DNA from 2 places in the Pseudomonas sp. H3_A02 genome. Region 2 is predicted to be linked to the other one. Evidence: predicted binding sites of a transcription regulator. Region 2 holds the regulator's gene; the other holds the start of a gene.
The links. The regulator sigma-54, encoded in region 2, starts transcription at its own class of promoters, with help from an activator protein. The targets are predictions, from matches to a motif close to ANTGGCATNNANNTTGCTNT.

Region 1: the regulator sigma-54 is predicted to act here: its motif matches at 5,983-6,002, upstream of AB4N80_RS25235 (CmpA/NrtA family ABC transporter substrate-binding protein).

Annotation. Positions count from the first base shown of each region.
Region 1 is NZ_CP162807.1:5,742,450-5,752,435, forward strand. Features, by position in the region: gene AB4N80_RS25215 (GGDEF domain-containing protein) at 1-1,427, opposite strand, end outside; gene rlmKL (bifunctional 23S rRNA (guanine(2069)-N(7))-methyltransferase RlmK/23S rRNA (guanine(2445)-N(2))-methyltransferase RlmL) at 1,569-3,839, opposite strand; gene rmf (ribosome modulation factor) at 4,371-4,586, shown strand; gene AB4N80_RS25230 (quinone-dependent dihydroorotate dehydrogenase) at 4,875-5,894, opposite strand; gene AB4N80_RS25235 (CmpA/NrtA family ABC transporter substrate-binding protein) at 6,127-7,338, shown strand; gene AB4N80_RS25240 (ANTAR domain-containing response regulator) at 7,353-7,928, shown strand; gene AB4N80_RS25245 (nitrate/nitrite transporter) at 8,380-9,591, shown strand; gene AB4N80_RS25250 (bifunctional protein-serine/threonine kinase/phosphatase) at 9,601-9,986, shown strand, end outside.
Region 2 is NZ_CP162807.1:124,018-134,003, forward strand. Features, by position in the region: gene AB4N80_RS00560 (MlaC/ttg2D family ABC transporter substrate-binding protein) at 1-259, opposite strand, end outside; gene mlaD (outer membrane lipid asymmetry maintenance protein MlaD) at 271-738, opposite strand; gene mlaE (lipid asymmetry maintenance ABC transporter permease subunit MlaE) at 738-1,535, opposite strand; gene AB4N80_RS00575 (ATP-binding cassette domain-containing protein) at 1,535-2,344, opposite strand; gene AB4N80_RS00580 (KpsF/GutQ family sugar-phosphate isomerase) at 2,618-3,592, shown strand; gene AB4N80_RS00585 (KdsC family phosphatase) at 3,593-4,117, shown strand; gene lptC (LPS export ABC transporter periplasmic protein LptC) at 4,125-4,694, shown strand; gene lptA (lipopolysaccharide transport periplasmic protein LptA) at 4,681-5,229, shown strand; gene lptB (LPS export ABC transporter ATP-binding protein) at 5,229-5,954, shown strand; gene AB4N80_RS00605 (RNA polymerase factor sigma-54) at 6,119-7,612, shown strand; gene hpf (ribosome hibernation-promoting factor, HPF/YfiA family) at 7,689-7,997, shown strand; gene ptsN (PTS IIA-like nitrogen regulatory protein PtsN) at 8,010-8,474, shown strand; gene rapZ (RNase adapter RapZ) at 8,477-9,334, shown strand; gene AB4N80_RS00625 (HPr family phosphocarrier protein) at 9,350-9,625, shown strand; gene AB4N80_RS00630 (ZIP family metal transporter) at 9,801-9,986, opposite strand, start outside.

The DNA.
Region 1 (9,986 bases), 950 kb from region 2:
TCATCGAGCATCGGTGTAGCCAGCATGTTCACGGTCAGGTGGCTACCATCGCGACGCACCAGCGTCCATTCCCGCGCCTGTTGTCCACCCTGTTCGCCGCCCTCGAGCAACATCGCGTGGCAGGTGGGAATCGGTTTGCCAAAACGCGCGCCAAGCTGGGCGGCCCGAGCCTGGAGTTCGCGCGGCACATGCAAGCTCTCCAGGGTCATGCTTTGCAGCACCTCGCAACTCGGGTAGCCGAGCATCTGTTCGGCGCCGACGTTGAAGGTGGTGATGACCCCGCGCAGGTCCGTGGCGATGATCGCGACCTGGGTCGCGGCATCCAGCACGCCGCGCAATTGGCCATGAGTACCGCGCAGCTCCTGCTCCCGGGCGCGCAGTTCACGGGTGCGTTGCTCGACCAGTTTCAAGGCCCGCTGCCGCTGGCTGACCAGCACATAGAGCAAGGCGCTGAGCAGCAGGCTGAGCAAGCCGCCGAGTATCACCAGGCTGGTGACCGAAGAATGATTGGTCGACAGGAATACCCGGCTGGGCCGTAACTCCACCCGATAGTCGTGATCGGCCAGACGTAACAGGCGGGTCGCCGACAAATCGCTCTGGCCCGGCTGGTTGCGGGATTCGAACAGCGTCTGCGCACCGTTCTCGGCAGACAGGTCCACGACCCGCATCGACAGATTGTCGTGACTGGACGCCGGCAGTCCGTCGCCCACCAGTTGCGACATACTGATAGCCGCCACCACGTAGCCGAACGGTTCATTGGCCGATTCCCTGATGACTGGCGCGACCAGCAATATTCCGTGGGTAGACACCGGGTCGCCGTCCATCAAGTCCAGCGGTTGCGAGGCCACCAGCCCGCCGCGCTGGCGAGCCCGCTGGAGGGTGGCACGGCGCAAGGGTTCGGAAAGCAGATCCAGGCCCAGCGGTGCACCGTAGGGAGTCCGGCTCTGGATGTAGAGCACCGGAACGTACTCGTCCCGTTCGGCGGCCTGCCGCAGGCCACCGTTGCCATCCGCCTCGCGGATCGCAAATTGAGCGGCCCCTTCGGCCTGCGCCTGCTGTTCGAACGCTTGCCGTTCGTCGCGAAGTACCCTGGGCGCCCAGACGAAGGCCCGGGTACGGCGCAACAGCGCGTCGGCGTAGCCACGGAATTCTCGGTTGGAAACGTCTTCGGAGTTGGCAAAGAAGCGCCCGAGGCTGCCGAGGAGTAGCTCCTCGTCCTGGAATTGTTCCTCGATGCGGCTGAAGCGTTCCTCAACGTGCAACTCGAAGCGCTGGCGCAATTGCTGATTGAACAGGTTCGTCATCGCCCAGCTCAACACGCCGGTCAGGAAGGTACCGGCCAGCAACACCAGCGAAGCCACCAGCCAGGCCGACACATCTTCGCTGATAAAGCCCAGGATCCTGGGGCGCACCTGATGCAATGCCATAAATACAACCCGCAAAGGGACCAGGCATAGATACAACCCTGGACACAGCCTAAGTTATAGCTATTCGCCATCACTTTAGCCAGCCCCAAACGAGGCTAGAAGCCCTGAATTACAAGGCTTCGTGGATCCAATCAGGCCCGATCAACGGGCCATGATTTTCCAGGCACGGTGGATCTTGCCGTTGCGGGCGAAATCCGGATCAATCGTCTTGGCGGTGATTTCTTCCACCGCATAGCGCTCGCCGAGGTTGTCCTCGAGTTGGAACTTGCGGAAGTTGTTGGAGAAATACAGCACACCGCCCGGGGCCAGGCGCGCCATGGCCAGGTCCAGCAACTGCACGTGATCGCGCTGCACGTCAAACACGCCTTCCATGCGCTTGGAGTTGGAGAAGGTCGGCGGGTCGATGAAGATCAGGTCGTACTCGTCACGACTGGCTTCCAGCCATGCCATCACGTCACCCTGCTCCAGGCGGTTCTTGTCGGAAAAACCATTGAGCGACAAGTTGCGTCGCGCCCAGTCCAGGTAGGTTTTCGACAAGTCGACACTGGTGGTGCTCCGGGCACCGCCCTTGGCCGCGTGGACGCTGGCGGTCGCCGTGTAGCAGAACAGGTTGAGGAACCGCTTGCCGGCTGCCTCTTTCTGGATCCGCAGGCGCATCGGCCGATGATCGAGAAACAGCCCGGTGTCCAGGTAGTCGGTGAGGTTGACCAACAGCTTCACGCCGCCTTCGTTGACCTCGGTGAACTTGCCCTGGGCGCTCTGGCGCTCGTACTGCTTGGTGCCGCTCTGACGCTCGCGACGCTTGATCACCACCCGGCTCTTGTCGACGTTCAGCGCCTGGGGAATCGCCGCCAGGGCGTCGAAAAGCCGGGCCGAGGCCTTTTCCGGGTCGATGGACTTCGGCGCGACGTATTCCTGGACGTGAACCCAGTCGTGATAGAGGTCGATGGCCATGGAGTATTCCGGCATGTCGGCATCGTAGACGCGGTAGCAGTCCACACCTTCACGCTTGGCCCATTTACTCAGCAACTTGAGGTTCTTTTGCAGGCGATTGGCGAACATCTGCCCGCCTTCGCTCAACCGCGCCTGCTCGACCACAGGGGCCGGCGCCGGCGCCGGTTTGATCGGGTTACCGTTCTTGTTGTACTGGCGCTCTTGCGGTACTTCGGGGGCTTGATCATAGGCGGCCTGTTCGCGCTCGGCCTGGCGTTGCTCCGGAGTACGTCGCTCGCCAGTGACGAACTGGTCCGGCAGGACCTTGATCAGCAACAACTTGCACGGCAAGGCGCCGTTCCAGAACGAATACTGCTTGTGGCTGCGAATGCCCATGCGCTTGCCCAGGTCCGGCGCACCGGTAAACACCGCCGCCTCCCAGTTCAGGCACGCCTGGCGCAGGCGTTCGCCCAGGTTCTGGTAGAGATAAAGCAGGCTGGCTTCGTCGCCCAGACGCTCGCCGTACGGCGGGTTGCAGATCACCAGGCCTTTCTGGTTCTGATCCGGACGCGGTTCGAAGGTGGCAACTTCGCCCTGATAGATCTTGATCCACTCGCTCAGGCCCGCCCGCTCGACGTTGTTGCGGCCCGGTTGGATGAGCCGTGGGTCGGCTTCGTAGCCGCGAATCCACAACGGCGGCTTGGCCAGCCCGGCGGCGGCGCGTTCGCTGGCCTCTTCGTGGAGCTTCTTCCACAACGCCGGCACGTGGCCGAGCCAGGCGGTGAAGCCCCACTGCTGGCGACGCAGGTTCGGCGCCATGTCGGCGGCGATCATGCCGGCTTCCACCAGGAACGTGCCGACACCGCACATTGGGTCGGCCAGCGCCCCGCCTTCAGCGGCAATGCGCGGCCAACCGGCGCGGATCAGGATCGCGGCGGCGAGGTTTTCCTTCAGCGGCGCGGCGCCTTGCTGCAGGCGATAACCGCGCTGGTGCAGGCTGTGGCCGGAAAGGTCGAGGGAGAGGATCGCTTCGCCACGGTCCAGGCGCAGGTGGATGCGCAGGTCCGGGTTGAGCTTGTCGATGGACGGCCGCTCGCCCGATGGCGTGCGCAGCTTGTCGACGATAGCGTCCTTGACCTTCAAGGCGCCGAAGTGGGTGTTGTCGATGCCCGAACCATGACCGCTGAACTCCACTGCCAAGGTGCCATCGGCCAGCATATGGTCTTGCCAGTCGACACCCAGCACACCGTGGTACAGGTCTTCGGCATCCTTCATCGGGAAGCGCTTGAGCACCAGCAACACGCGGTTGGCCAGGCGCGACCACAGGCACAGGCGATAAGCCGTTTCCATGTCGGCCATGCCGCGCACGGCCGAGGTGTGCTCGCGCGCCTCTTCAAGGCCAAGCCCGACGGCTTCCTCGATCAGCAGGCCTTCGAGGCCCTTGGGGCAGGTGAGGAAGAGTTCGAAACGATCGGACATGGGGTTTCCAGAGCCTTTGGCTAAGTGGGCCGGGCAACGCATTGCCGGGCCGGGTTCAGTCAGGTGCTTTTCTCAAGAGCACCCGCGTGGCACGAATGTGTGCCGTGCCGCCCTCGCCGCTCAGGTTAAAAGAGCTTTGATGCGAAGGCAGGTAAAAAATTCTGTGCGACAAATTGTGAAAACTCGACCCTTTCGTCGAATAGTACCTGAGTGCAACAGGGGGACATTCTCATTCAAGGAAAGGCCGTCCCCTTTGGCGCAGGGCCGATCATACAGGGGTCTTGCTCAAAAGCGGTCAATGAACATGAAGTTACTTATCGCCCTAACATCTTTATTGTTACGTGCTTATGACAAAACGATCATTCCATCCCTGTGACGCTTTGGTTAGAACTCAACACAGGTTGACGTCGCAACGGCGTCAACACCTCGGCTCGTCACGCCGGCAACGAGCCACCAACGGCAGAATGATTCTGCCCCGGCCTCGATAGAGGTCGACGCTAAGTAACAGTCAACAAGTGAGGGCAACACCCTATGAGAAGACTTAAGCGTGATCCGTTGGAAAGAGCATTTTTACGTGGTTACCAATATGGCGTTGGTGGTAAATCCCGTGAGCTTTGCCCCTTTACTCTACCGTCGGTACGTCAAGCCTGGATCAATGGCTGGCGAGAAGGACGCGGCGACAACTGGGACGGTATGACCGGCACTGCGGGTATCCATAGACTCAACGAACTTCACGCCGTCGGCTGACACAGGGCTTAATACTCAAGAACTCGACAATTTGAAACCCATATCGATTTAACCACGCACGTCCCATCCGGGCGGCGGGCTACGGCCCAGGGGGCTCCTTCGAGGAGCCCTTTTTAATGCCTGGGTTATTAACTTGAGTTGCAACATGTTGTGGCGAGGCCCTGTGGGAGCAAGGCTTGCCCGCGATGAAGACAACGCGGTCTGTCTGGAACCGAGGCGACCTTATCGCGAGCAAGCTTTGCTCCCACAGAAAACCTGCTCGCCACAATAGAGCCGAGCACTCCTGAATCAACCCAACGCCGCAATCGCATCCACCGACTCACGAATCAACGCCGGCCCCTTGTAGATGAAGCCCGAGTAAACCTGCACCAGGCTCGCCCCGGCGGTGATCTTCTCGGCGGCATGCCTGCCTTCGGTAATCCCGCCCGCCGCGATGATCGGCAAGCGCCCCGCCAACTCAGCGGCCAGCACCTTCACGGTGTGGGTGCTCTTGTCACGCACGGGCGCGCCAGACAAACCGCCCGCCTCGTCACCGTGCTCCAGCCCTTCGACGCCTTCGCGCCCCAGGGTCGTGTTGGTGGCGATCACCGCGTCCATGCCCGTCTCGATCAGGGCCTGGGCCACCTGGCTGGTCTCTTCGTCGGTCATGTCCGGGGCGATCTTGATCGCCAGTGGCACATGCCGACCATGGGTCAAAGCCAGTTCCGCACGACGCCGGGCCAGGTCGGCCAGCAGTTGCTTGAGGGAATCACCGAATTGCAGGCTGCGCAGCCCCGGGGTGTTGGGAGAGCTGACGTTGACGGTCACGTAGCTGGCGTGGGCGTAGACCTTGTCCAGGCAGATCAGGTAGTCGTCGACGGCGCGCTCCACCGGCGTGTCGAAGTTCTTGCCGATGTTGATGCCGAGCACGCCCTTGTATTTGGCCGCGGCCACGCGGGCCAGCAGGTTGTCGACGCCCAGGTTGTTGAAGCCCATGCGATTGATGATCGCCTCGGCTTGCGGCAGGCGGAAGAGCCGTGGCTTGGGGTTGCCCGGCTGCGGGCGCGGAGTGACGGTGCCGATTTCCACGAAACCGAAACCCAACTGGGCGAAGCCGTCGATGGCCGCGCCATTCTTGTCCAGGCCCGCCGCCAACCCGACCGGGTTGGGAAACTCCAGGCCCATGACCGTCACCGGCAATTTCACCGGCGCCTTGCACAGCAAACCGTTGAGGCCGAGGCGTCCGCCCGCGCCGATCAAGTCCAGGGACAGGTCGTGGGAAGTTTCCGGGGAGAGTTTGAACAGCAGTTCACGGGCCAGGGTGTACATGGGCGGCTTTGACTCGGGCGACGAAATGAGGCGGCGATTATAGCCGGGCAACGGCGGCTCAAGCGAGGCGCCCGCACAAAACGATAGCGCTGGCATATGCCTTGCACCCTTTTGGTCATCAGCGCCCATGCCAGCGACGGAATGAGTGCCACACTGTTTTAAGGGACAACGGCGTCGTCGTCCGGTCTCCTGAGCCCGGACACGGCGCTTTTTTATGCGGAAGGTGATACCGATGAATGAAGTTCCAGCCAACCCCCTGGCCTGGGTCAATGGCAGCGATGCCCCGGAAAAGAGCGCGGTCAACCTCGGTTTCATGGCCTTGAGCGACTGCGCCCCGGTGGTCGTGGCCGCCACCCAGGGCTTCGCCCAGCCCTACGGCCTGACCCTGAACCTCAAGCGCCAGGCGTCCTGGGCCAACCTGCGGGACAAGCTGGTCAGCGGTGAAATCGATGCCGCCCACAGCCTGTATGGCCTGGTCTACGCCGTGCACTTGGGCATTGGCGGGGTCGCACCGACCGACATGGCGGTGCTGATGGGGCTGAACCAGAACGGCCAGAGCATCAACCTGTCCCATGGCCTGCAGGCCCAAGGCGTGACCAGTCCTGAAGCACTGGAACGGCACGTGCACCAAACTCGCCCGAAACTGACCTTCGCCCAGACCTTCCCCACCGGCACCCACGCCATGTGGCTCTATTACTGGCTTGCAGCCCAGGGCATCCACCCCTTGTCGGACGTCGACAGCGTGGTGGTACCGCCGCCGCAAATGATCGCGCACCTGCAAGCCGGGCGCATCGATGGGTTTTGCGTCGGCGAGCCTTGGTGCGCCAGCGCGGTGAAGCAAAACCTCGGTTTTACCTTGGCGACTACCCAGACCATCTGGCCCGACCACCCGGAAAAAGTCCTGGGCTGCACCCGGGCGTTCGTCGAGCAATACCCCAATACCGCCCGGGCCTTGGTGATGGCGATCCTCGAAGCCAGCCGCTTCATCGAACAAAGCAGCGAAAACCGTCGCAGCACCGCGCAACTATTGAGTGCACCGGAATACCTCGATGCCCCACTGGACTGCATCGAGCCGCGCCTGCTGGGGATCTATGCCGACGGCTTGGGCAACAGCTGGCAGGATCCCCACGCGATGCGCTTTCATGGCGGCGGCGAAGTGAACCTGCCGTACCTGTCCGACGGCATGTGGTTCATGACCCAGTTCCGTCGCTGGGGCCTGCTGCGTGAAGACCCGGATTACCTGGCCGTGGCCAGGGACGTCCAGCAGCTCAAGCTGTACCGTGAAGCCTGCGCTGCACTCGACATCGCGTCTCCGGACCAGGACATGCGCAGCAGCCAACTGATCGACGGCACCACCTGGGACGGCTCGGACCCGGCCGGGTACGCCCGCAGCTTCAAACTGCACGCCTTGAGCGATGCGGCTCCCCTTCTCGCCAGCCGCTGACAGGAGCCACGACCATGCTGCGTATCCTGCTGATCAACGACACCGCGAAAAAAGTCGGCCGCCTCAAGGCTGCCCTGATTGAGGCCGGCTTCGAAGTGATCGACGAATCCGGCCTGACCATCGACCTGCCGGCGCGCGTCGAAACGGTGCGTCCGGACGTGATCCTGATCGATACCGAGTCACCCGGACGCGATGTGATGGAACAAGTGGTGCTGGTCAGCCGCGACCAGCCACGACCGATCGTCATGTTTACCGACGAGCACGACCCCAATGTGATGCGCCAGGCGATCAAGTCGGGCGTCAGTGCCTACATCGTCGAAGGCATCCACGCTGCGCGCCTGCAACCGATCCTCGACGTGGCCATGGCCCGCTTCGAAAGCGACCAGGCCCTGCGTGCCCAACTCCTGGCCCGGGACCAGCAACTGGCCGAACGCAAGCGCATCGAACTGGCCAAGGGCATGCTGATGAAGATGAAGGAGTGCAACGAAGAACAGGCCTATACCCTGATGCGCCGCCAGGCCATGAGCCGCCAGCAGAAGCTGATCCAGGTGGCGGAGCAGATCATTGCCATGAACGAGTTGCTCGGCTGACAGCCTTGTAGCGCCTGGCCTGACGCCATCGCGAGCAAGCTCGCTCCCACAGGTCCTGTAGCCACTGGAGTTCCAATGTGGGAGCGAGCTTGCTCGCGAAAGCGGCTTTCCATTCAACATCGATGTCGACTGACCGGACGCCTTCGCGAGCAAGCCCGCTCCCACAGGTATTGTGCCCACTGAAGATCCATTGTGGGAGCGAGCTTGCTCGCGATAGCCCTCACGCCAATCCCTCCTGTTGGCACAGATCTCGCTTAAGCAACCCCACAGGTAACCAACGGCGGTTGCCCCACCTACGACAAAGACGTCGCACACCCACCTTGCCTCTCTGGCAATCCGGGTTGCGGCGTTTTTTTGTTTTGGCTCTTCGGAGCCGGTGGTGCGACCACAGACGGCGCACTGCTTCTGAGCACTGACTCATTTCTCGAGACTTTTACAGCTGAGGTGCGCGATGAATTCAAGCTTCTGGAAATCCGGCCACACCCCGACACTGTTCGCGGCCTTCCTCTATTTCGACCTGAGTTTCATGGTCTGGTACCTGCTCGGTCCACTGGCGGTGCAGATCTCCGCCGACCTGCACCTGACCACCCAGCAACGCGGCCTGATGGTCGCGACGCCGATCCTGGCCGGTGCCGTACTGCGTCTGTTCATGGGCTTGCTGGCCGATCGCATCTCGCCGAAAACCGCCGGCATGGTCGGCCAGGTGATTGTGATCGGTGCGTTGTTTTGCGCCTGGAAACTGGGCATCCACAGCTACGAACAAGCCCTGCTGCTCGGCCTGTTCCTGGGCGTGGCCGGCGCTTCGTTCGCCGTGGCCCTGCCGCTGGCTTCCCAGTGGTATCCGCCACAACACCAGGGCAAGGCCATGGGCATCGCTGGCGCCGGTAACTCGGGCACCGTGCTCGCGGCGTTGATCGCTCCGGTCATGGCCGTAGCCTTCGGCTGGACCAACGTGTTCGGCTTCGCGCTGATCCCGCTGGTGTTGACCCTGGTCCTCTTCGCCTGGCTGGCCAAGAACGCTCCCGAACGGCCGAAAGCCAAATCCATGGCCGACTACCTCAAGGCCCTGGGCGACCGTGACAGCTGGTGGTTCATGTTCTTCTACAGCGTGACCTTCGGCGGTTTCATCGGCCTGGCCAGCGCCCTGCCCGGCTACTTCAACGACCAATACGGCCTGAGCCCCGTCACCGCCGGCTACTACACCGCTGCCTGCGTCTTCGGTGGCAGTCTGATGCGTCCCTTGGGTGGCGCCCTGGCGGACCGTTTCGGTGGCATCCGCACCTTGCTCGGCATGTACACCGTTGCTGCAGTCTGCATCGCCGCGGTGGGCTTCAACCTGCCGAGTTCCTATGCGGCCCTGGCCCTGTTCGTTTGCACCATGCTCGGTTTGGGTGCGGGCAACGGCGCGGTGTTCCAACTGGTGCCACAACGCTTCCGTCGCGAAATCGGCGTGATGACCGGGCTGATCGGCATGGCCGGCGGCATCGGCGGCTTCGCCCTGGCGGCGGGCATGGGCGCGATCAAACAAAGCACCGGCAGCTATCAACTGGCCCTGTGGTTGTTCGCCAGCCTCGGTGTCCTGGCCTGGTTCGGCCTGCACGGTGTCAAGCGTCGCTGGAGAACCACTTGGGGTTCGGCAGCCGTCACCGCTGCTCGGGTATAACCTGCAACCATGAGCCTGCAATTGAGCTTCGCCGAAGCCAGTGCCATCGGCCCGCGGGAGGAAAACCAGGACGCCCTGCGCCTGGTCACCCCCGCCCCGGCCCTGGCCGCCAGCAAGGGTTACCTGTTCGCCATCGCCGACGGCGTGAGCCAATGCGCCGATGGTGGGCTGGCCGCCCGTTCGACCTTGCAGGCCCTGGCCCTGGACTACTATTCCACGCCGCAAACCTGGGGCGTGGCCCAGGCGCTGGACCGCTTGTTACTGGCGCAGAATCGCTGGCTGCAGGCCAACGGTGGCGGGCAACCGCTGCTCACCACCGTCAGCGCCCTGGTCCTGCGAGGCCGGCGCTTCACCCTGGCCCACGTGGGTGATTGCCGGGTCTATCGCTGGCACGC
Region 2 (9,986 bases):
CCTTGCGCGAGTACTTGACGGTCATGATGCTCTTGGAGATGCCATCGGCGTCCACCACCGGGCCGACGATGCCGTTCAGCGCGTCATAGAAGGCGCTGGGGTCCTGCTTGTATTTCTCTTTATTGGCGGCAAGGTCCGCCAACAACCGGGTGGTCGTGTCCTGGATGATGTCATGGGCCGAAGGCGCGGCCACGGCGTTGGCCATCAACGGCAGCGCCGCGAGCAGCACCAACAGGCTACGTCGCAAGATAGAGATCATTCAAAAGCTCCTCATTTGGCGTCTTTGCTAACGGTATTGAGCAGGAATTTACCGATCAGGTCCTCGAGCACCAGGGACGACTGCGTGTCATGGATGACGCCGCCGTCCTTGAGCACGGTGTCTTCCCCACCCACGCTGATGCCAATGTATTTCTCGCCCAGCAGCCCGGCCGTGAGGATAGATGCAGTGGAGTCAATCGGCAGGTTGTCCACGCGCTTTTCCAGCTGCAGCGTCACCCGACCGGTGAAATCCTCGCGGTTAAGATCGATTGCCGTGACCTTGCCGATGGTCACACCGGCCATGGTCACCTTGGCTCTGACCGTCAAACCGGCGATATTGTCAAAGTTTGCATAAAGTTTATAAGTATCGGTGCTTGCCGTCGGCGCCAATCCACTGACCCGCAGGGCCAGCAGCAGCAAAGCCAGGATGCCAGCCAGCAAGAAAAGGCCGACACCGATTTCCAGGGTGCGGTTTTGCATCAGAAATCTCCAAACATCAAGGCGGTCAGAATAAAGTCGAGGCCCAGGACCGCCAGCGAGGCGTACACCACGGTCTTGGTTGTGGCACGGCTGATCCCCTCTGAAGTGGGCTCACAGTCATAGCCTTGAAACACGGCGATCCAGGTCACGACGAACGCGAACACGGCACTTTTGATCACGCCATTGAGGACATCGTCGAGAAAATCGACGCTATTTTGCATGTTGGCCCAATAGGAACCCTCATAGACCCCCAGCCAGTCGACAGCCACCCAGGAGCCGCCCCAGATTCCCACGACGCTGAAAATCATCGCCAGCACCGGCAGGGAAATGAAGCCGGCCCACAGGCGCGGGGCAATGATGTACTTGAGCGGGTCGACACCGATCATTTCCAGGCTGGACAGCTGTTCGGTGGACTTCATGTTACCGATTTCAGCCGTCAGCGCCGAACCGGCCCGCCCGGCGAACAGCAGCGCGGTCACCACGGGGCCGAGCTCACGCAGCAGTGTCAGGGCAACCATCTGCCCCACCGCCTGCTCCGAACCGTAGCTGGACAAAATGCTGAAGCCCTGCAGCGCCAGCACCATGCCGATGAAAATCCCGGAGACCACGATGATCACCAGGGACATCACGCCCACCGAGTGCAACTGCTTGACCAGCAGGCCAAAACCGCCGCCCGTCGAGTTGCGACCGAGCAAGGCGTGCATCAAAAACAGCGAGGAACGGCCCAGTACTGCCACCACGTCGATGCCGGAGCGGCCGAACAGGCGAATTCTTTCCAATAGTGATTTCTTGCGCATCAGCGCTTCCCCAGCAGATCGGTACGGTAATCCGTGGCCGGAAAATGGAACGCCACTGGCCCGTCCGGATCACCCTTCATGAATTGGCGAATGCGCGGGTTGTCCGAATCCGCCAGCTCCTGCGGTGTGCCCTGCCCCAGCACCTGGCCGTCGCCAACCACATAGATGTAGTCGGCAATGCTGGCGGTTTCAGCCAGGTCGTGGGAGACCACGATACTGGTGATGCCCAGCGCATCGTTGAGCAGGCGGATCAGGCGCACGAGCACGCCCATGGCGATCGGGTCCTGGCCGACGAAGGGCTCGTCGTACATAAGGATCTTCGGATCGAGGGCAATCGCCCGCGCCAAGGCGACGCGACGCTTCATGCCGCCGGACAGTTCGTCCGGCATCAGGTCGATGGCCCCGCGCAGCCCGACGGCCTGCAACTTGAGCAGGACGATGTCGCGAATCATCTCTTCCGGCAGGTCGGTATGGACTCGCAGTGGGAACGCCACGTTCTCGAACACATCAAGGTCGGTAAACAGCGCGCCGCTCTGGAACAGTACGCCCATGTGCTTGCGCGCATCGAACAGGTCGCTGCGAGACAATTGGGGAAGATTCTGGCCATTGACCCAGACTTCGCCGGCGCTGGGGCGCAGTTGTGCCCCCATCAGCCGCAGCAACGTGGTCTTGCCACACCCGGACGGCCCCATGATGCCGGTGACCTTGCCCCGTGGTATGCGAATATCGATGTCATTGAAAATGCTGCGCGTCCCTCGCTTGAAGGACAGTCCCTTCAGCTCGACCGCGTAGGCGTTGTCGGCACTCATCTAAACTCCTTGCGATGCAGCCTCACATTCGAATGCCCCGGGCAGCCGACAAGCGCCGGTACCGCCGGGCACGCGAACCGGCGGCGAACTATATCACTGCAACAGCCAAGCGCCCAAGGCCAACGCCCCGCCCGTTAAGCCTGGCTTAAGGAAAAAGCCACATTTTATGTCAATCGTTGCGGCCCCTCGAACAAAGCATGACGAACTTACGTGAGGGAATTGTTCATTGCCGCTATAATCGCCGCCTTTTCATCGGGCTATACGATTTCTGACATGAGCCAATCCAGCGACCTGATTCAATCGGCACAACGTACCATCCGCCTAGAGCTCGAAGCCGTGCAAGGCTTGCTGCCCCATATCGACGCTGATTTCGTACGCGCCTGCGAGATGATTCTGGCCAGCAAGGGCCGCGTGGTCGTGGTCGGCATGGGTAAGTCCGGGCACATCGGCAACAAGATCGCCGCCACCCTCGCCAGCACCGGCACCACGGCTTTTTTCGTCCATCCGGCCGAAGCCAGCCACGGGGACATGGGCATGATTACCCGGGACGACGTCATCCTGGCCCTGTCCAACTCCGGCTCCACCAATGAGATCATCACCCTGCTGCCGCTGATCAAGCGCCTGGGCATCCAGTTGATCAGCGTGACCGGCAACCCCGCCTCGCCGCTGGCCAAGGCCGCCGAAGTGAACCTCAACGTCCATGTCGAACACGAAGCCTGCCCGCTGAACCTGGCGCCGACCTCCTCCACCACCGCGGCGCTGGTCATGGGCGATGCACTGGCCGTGGCGCTGCTGGAAGCCCGGGGTTTCACCGCCGAAGATTTCGCCTTTTCCCACCCCGGTGGCGCCCTTGGCCGTCGCCTGTTGCTGAAAGTCGAAAACGTGATGCACGCCGGCCAGGAATTGCCACAGGTACTGCGCGGCACGCTGCTCAAGGACGCGTTGATGGAAATGACCCGCAAGGGACTGGGCATGACCGTAGTCCTGGAGACCGACGGCAAGCTCGCCGGGATCTTTACCGACGGCGACCTGCGCCGCACCCTGGACCGCACCATCGACATTCATAGCGCGACCATCGAGCAAGTCATGACGCCTCACGGCAAGACTGCCCGCGCCGAGATGCTCGCCGCCGAGGCCCTGAAAATCATGGAAGACCACAAGATCAGCGCCCTGGTGGTCGTCGACGACGACGACCGTCCGGTGGGCGCCCTGAACATGCACGATTTGCTGCGTGCGGGAGTCATGTAAATGAACACAGACCTGTTGCAACGGGGCAAAGCCATCAAGCTGGCCGTGTTCGATGTGGACGGCGTGCTGACTGACGGTCGCCTGTACTTCCTCGAAGACGGTAGCGAATTCAAGACCTTCAACACCCTCGATGGCCAGGGCATCAAGATGCTGATGGCCGCCGGCGTACAGACCGCTATCATCAGCGGCCGAAAGACCCCAGTGGTCGAGCGGCGCGCGAAGAACCTCGGCATCCCGCACCTTTACCAAGGGCGCGAGGACAAACTGGTGGTGCTGGACGAGCTTCTGGGTCAACTCAACCTAAGCTATGAACAGGTGGCCTACCTCGGTGACGACCTGCCGGACCTGCCGGTAATTCGCCGGGTCGGCCTGGGCATGGCGGTCGCCAATGCGGCCAGCTTCGTCCGCGAGCACGCCCACGGCGTCACCACGGCGCGAGGCGGCGAAGGTGCGGCCCGCGAGTTCTGTGAACTGATCCTGCGCGCCCAGGGCCGCCTCGAAGCGGCCAACGCCGCGTACCTGTGAGCCATTTATGCTGAGCAAAAAGATTCGCACCATTGTGGTGTTTGCCTGTATCGCGGCGATTTTCGCCGCAGTGGGCTATTGGAACATCAGCCCCGAACGGTTTCTCGACCAAACTACACCCCAGGTCGAGGAGCGGATCGACTGGTACGCGACCAACACCCATACCCTGCAGTACCTGCCCGACGGCAAAGTGCAATATGAGATGACGTCCGACAAGGTCGACCACGTAAAGGCCACTGACATTACGCTGGTCACCAAACCGGACCTGAACATGTTCCGCGGCACCGAATTCCCGTGGCATGTGCAGAGCGAGCACGCCGAAGTCAATTCCGGCGGCACCGAAGTGGAACTGATCGACTCGGTACGCGTTGCCCGAACCGACGAGAAAAACCGCACGACCATCATCACCAGCACACGCATGACCGTATTCCCACAGCAAGAATATGCGCAGACCGAGCAACCCGTTAGAATCGACGGCGCCGGGGGTGTATCGACCGGCACGGGAATGAAAGCGTATTTGAAGGAAAGCAGGATACACCTGCTATCGAACGTAAGAGGACAGTATGAAGCTCGCTAAAACCCTCCCTATTTTGCTCAGTCTGGGCGCAGCACTGGGAAGCGCGAGCGCCTGGGCTCTTCCCAACGACCGCGACCAGCCTATCCGCATCCAGGCCGACGACGCCCAACTCGACGACAAGAATGGCGTCGCCACCTATAAAGGCGACGTGATCATCACCCAGGGCTCGATGAAGGTCACCGGCAACACCGTGACCATCACCCGCACCCCAGCTGGCGATATCGATGTGGTGACTTCGGTGGGCAACCTGGCCTATTTCGAGCAGATGCAAACCGTGGGCGACACTAAGCCCGTCCAGGGCTACGGGGTGACCATCCAGTACCACGCCTCCCAGGATCGCGTGGTCCTGATCGACCGCGCCAAGGTCGTCGACAAGGACAACAACGTTACCCAGGGCGAGAAAATCGTCTACGACACGGTCAAGAAGCTGGCCAGTGCCGGTCGCGCCACCGGTAGCAAGGTGACCGAGTCGCGTCCGCGCATCGACATGGTGATCCAGCCGAAAAAGAAAACCGACGAGCAGAAGGCCCAGTAATGGCAACTCTGAAAGCTCAGCACTTGGCCAAGAGCTACAAGAGCCGTCAAGTCGTGCGTGATGTCAGCCTGTCCATCGACAGCGGCCAGATCGTTGGTCTGCTCGGTCCTAACGGCGCGGGCAAGACCACTTGCTTCTACATGATCGTCGGCCTGGTCCAGGCCGATCAGGGGCGCGTGTTGATCGACGACCTGGATGTCAGCCACCAGCCGATGCACGGCCGGGCGAAGGCAGGTATCGGCTATTTGCCGCAAGAAGCGTCGATCTTCCGCAAACTGTCGGTAGCCGACAACATCATGGCGATCCTCGAGACCCGCAAGGAACTCGACAAGGCCGGCCGTCGCCAGGAACTGGAAAGCCTGCTGCAGGAATTCCACATCAGCCACATTCGCGACAACCTGGGCATGAGCCTGTCGGGTGGTGAACGGCGTCGTGTGGAAATCGCCCGCGCCCTGGCCACCGCACCGAAGTTCATCCTGCTCGACGAACCGTTCGCCGGCGTGGACCCGATTTCGGTGGGCGACATCAAGCAGATCATCCATCACCTCAAGGCCAAGGGTATCGGTGTGCTGATCACCGACCACAACGTGCGCGAGACCCTGGACATCTGCGAAACCGCCTACATTGTCAATGACGGCCAATTGATCGCCGAAGGTGACTCCGCCGCGATCCTGGCCAATGACCTGGTCAAGGAAGTGTACCTGGGCCATGAGTTCCGCCTGTAAGCACACGTGTCTGGCGAATTGCCCGGGCGTCGTTTAATTTTATTATGGCGACGCTCTAGGCAAACACTTCAGTTTCAGGCATATAATTTGCTTAAGTTTGGCGCTCCGGCGCCCTGTAGTGGATGGCGCATGTGCGCCGGCGAATAAGGTGTTAAGCCCCTGCCATGAAACCATCGCTAGTCTTGAGAATGGGCCAGCAGCTGACGATGACACCGCAGCTGCAACAGGCCATCCGCCTGCTCCAATTGTCGACCCTGGACCTGCAACAGGAAATCCAGGAGGCCCTGGAGTCCAATCCGATGCTCGAACGCCAGGAAGAAGGCGACGACTTCGATAACACAGACCCGCTGGCCGACAACGTCGAGCAGAAGCCCAACACCGAGATCCCGGAACCGTCCTACCAGGAAGCCGCCCCGACGGTGGACAACCTCGAGGATGGCGAATGGAACGAACGCATTCCCAACGAGCTGCCCGTGGACACGGCCTGGGAAGATGTCTACCAGACCAGCGCCAGCAACCTGCCCAGCAGCGATGACGACGAGTGGGACTTCACCACCCGCACCTCTGCCGGTGAGAGCCTGCAAAGCCACCTGTTGTGGCAACTGAACCTGGCGCCGATGTCCGACACCGATCGCCTGATCGCCGTGACGCTGATCGATTGCATCAACAACCAGGGCTACCTGGACGAGACCCTCGAAGAAATCCTCGAAGCCTTCGACCCCGAGCTCGACATCGAGCTGGACGAGATCGAAGCCGTTCTCCATCGCATCCAGCAATTCGAACCGGCCGGCATCGGCGCCCGCAACCTGGGCGAGTGCCTGTTGCTGCAATTGCGCCAGTTATCCGCCAAGACGCCATGGCTGGCCGAAGCCAAGCGACTGGTCACCGATTACATCGACCTGCTGGGCGGTCGCGACTACAGCCAATTGATGCGTCGCATGAAGCTCAAGGAAGATGAACTGCGCCAGGTCATCGAGCTGGTGCAGAGCCTCAACCCCCGCCCCGGCTCGCAGATCGAATCCACCGAGCCTGAGTACGTGGTCCCCGACGTGATCGTGCGCAAGCACAACGATCGCTGGCTGGTGGAGCTCAACCAGGAGTCGGTGCCCAAGCTGCGGGTCAATGCCCAGTACGCCGGTTTCGTCAAGCGCGCCGACACCAGCGCCGATAACACCTTCATGCGCAACCAGTTGCAGGAAGCCCGCTGGTTCATCAAGAGCCTGCAAAGCCGCAACGAAACCCTGATGAAAGTAGCCACCCAGATCGTCGAGCACCAGCGAGGCTTCCTGGAGTACGGCGATGAAGCGATGAAACCATTGGTCCTGCATGACATTGCCGAAGCGGTGGGCATGCACGAATCGACGATTTCCCGGGTGACCACCCAGAAATTCATGCATACCCCCCGGGGCATCTATGAATTGAAATACTTTTTCTCCAGCCATGTCAGCACCTCCGAAGGCGGCGAATGCTCGTCCACGGCCATCCGCGCGATCATCAAAAAACTGGTGGCCGCGGAAAATCAGAAAAAGCCGTTGAGTGACAGCAAGATCGCTGGTTTACTGGAGGCACAAGGCATTCAGGTGGCCCGCCGTACCGTCGCCAAGTACCGCGAATCCCTCGGGATCGCGCCTTCGAGCGAACGCAAGCGGCTGATGTAACAGGCCACGCCACAGCGTTCCAGTGGCAGGCATTTCTGCCTGCCGCTTTATGCACTGGCAACGAAGGAGAAGCTGTATGCAAGTCAACATCAGTGGACACCAACTGGAAGTGACCGAACCCCTGCGCACCTACATCGGCGAAAAACTCGACCGATTGGAGAGGCATTTCGACAAGATCACCAACGTGCAAGTCACGATGAACGTCGAGAAGCTGCTGCAGAAAATCGAAGCCACGCTGCATATCCCCGGCGGAGAAGTGGTTGCCAACGCAGAGCACACAGACATGTATGCCGCGATTGACCTGCTGACCGACAAGCTGGATCGCCAACTCAAAAAGCATAAGGAAAAGACCCAGAGCCTCCTCCAGGGCGCGACCGGTCGTTAACCCCCCCAATCCATGATCCGACTAGAAACCATCCTGACCCCCGGCCGTTCCCAAGTGAACGCGCCGGGCGGCAGTAAAAAGAAAGCCCTCGAACAAATTGCCAACCTGATCCACCGCGAGGTGCCGGATCTGGGAATGCAAGACGTCTTCGAGGCCCTGGTTGCCCGTGAAAAACTCGGTTCCACCGGTTTTGGCAACGGCATCGCCATTCCTCACTGCCGTCTCAAGGGTTGTGCCGCGCCGATCAGCGCGTTGTTGCACCTTGATACCCCCATAGATTTCGACGCCATCGACGGCGCTCCGGTCGACCTGCTGTTTGTATTGCTGGTTCCGGAAGCGGCGACCGATGCGCATCTTGAGCTGCTGCGCCAGATAGCCAGCATGCTGGACCGCAAGGAAGTGCGCGAAAAACTGCGCAGCGCGCCGAGTAACGAAGCTTTGTACCAGGTGGTCCTGGACGAGCAGAACGGTCATTAAACATGCGCATGATCATCGTCAGTGGCCGCTCCGGCTCCGGTAAAAGCACGGCCCTCAACGTGCTTGAGGACAGCGGCTACTATTGCATCGACAACCTGCCCGCCGGCCTGCTGCCGGAACTGGCCGAACGCGCCCTGATCCACACCGAGCTGGCGCAGCCGCTGGTGGCGGTGTCCATCGATGCGCGCAACCTGCCGAGCCACCTGTCGCGTTTTCCTGAACTGCTCGAAGAAGTGCGCAGCCGGCATATCCAGTGCGACGTGCTGTACCTGGATGCCGATGAGGAGACGCTGCTCAAGCGTTTTTCCGAAACCCGTCGGCGTCACCCCCTGAGCAACGCCAACCGCTCCCTGGCCGAAGCCATCGAGGATGAAAGTCAGCTGTTGGGGCCGATCGCCGACCTGGCGGACCTGAAGGTCAACACCACGCACCTGAACCTGTACCAGTTGCGTGACACGATCAAGCTGCGCCTGCTGAACCAACCGGAGCCGGGCACGGCGTTCCTGGTGGAATCGTTCGGCTTCAAGCGTGGCATGCCGGTAGACGCCGACCTGGTGTTCGATGTGCGTTGCCTGCCCAACCCGTATTGGAAACCGGAATTGCGTGAGCAGTCCGGGCTTGATCAACCGGTGATCGACTACCTGGCCGCACAGCCGGATGTCGAGGAAATGTACCAGGACATCTCCAGCTACCTGCTCAAATGGCTCCCCCGCTTTGCCGCGAGCAACCGCGCCTATGTCACGATCGCCATCGGCTGTACCGGCGGTCATCACCGCTCCGTCTACCTGACCGAACGCCTGGGTCAGCTCCTGCAACAATCCCTGAAGAATGTCCAGGTTCGCCACCGCGACCTCAGCTAAAGGATTCACATCGCGATGCCTGCTCAGGAAATTGAAATCATCAACAAGCTGGGTTTGCATGCCCGGGCGTCGGCAAAATTTGTAGGTGTGGCGGGGAGTTTTCCGGATACCACGATCAGGGTCGGGCGTACGCCAGAGTCCACGGTCGACGGTAAAAGCATCATGGCAATGATGATGCTCGCGGCCGGCAAGGGCACCAAGATTCACCTGAGCACTGAAGGGGAGAAAGCGCAGGAAGCGATGGAGGCCCTGGTTGACCTGATCAACAGATACTTCGACGAAGGCGAATAACGGCCCCAAGACTCGAGTCGAGCCAGTTGTGGCAAAGGGATTTTTTGTGGGAGCAAAGCTTGCTCGCGATGAACGATAACGCGGATAACCTGCACAATCGCGGCGCCTGCATCGCGGGCAAGCCTTGCTCCCACAGATAAATCTCACCACAGGTGTGGATTCGCGCCCTTCGCCGTCAGCCCAACGCCGTATCCAGCACCATCATCAGACAGAACCCCACCAACAACCCCAGGCTCGCCAGTTTCTCGTGACCATTGCGGCGGGATTCGGGAATGACCTCGTGGGTCACCACCAGCAACATCGCCCCGGCCGCCAACGCCAGGCCCAGGGGCAAGAGCATCTCGGCCAGGCTCACCAACCA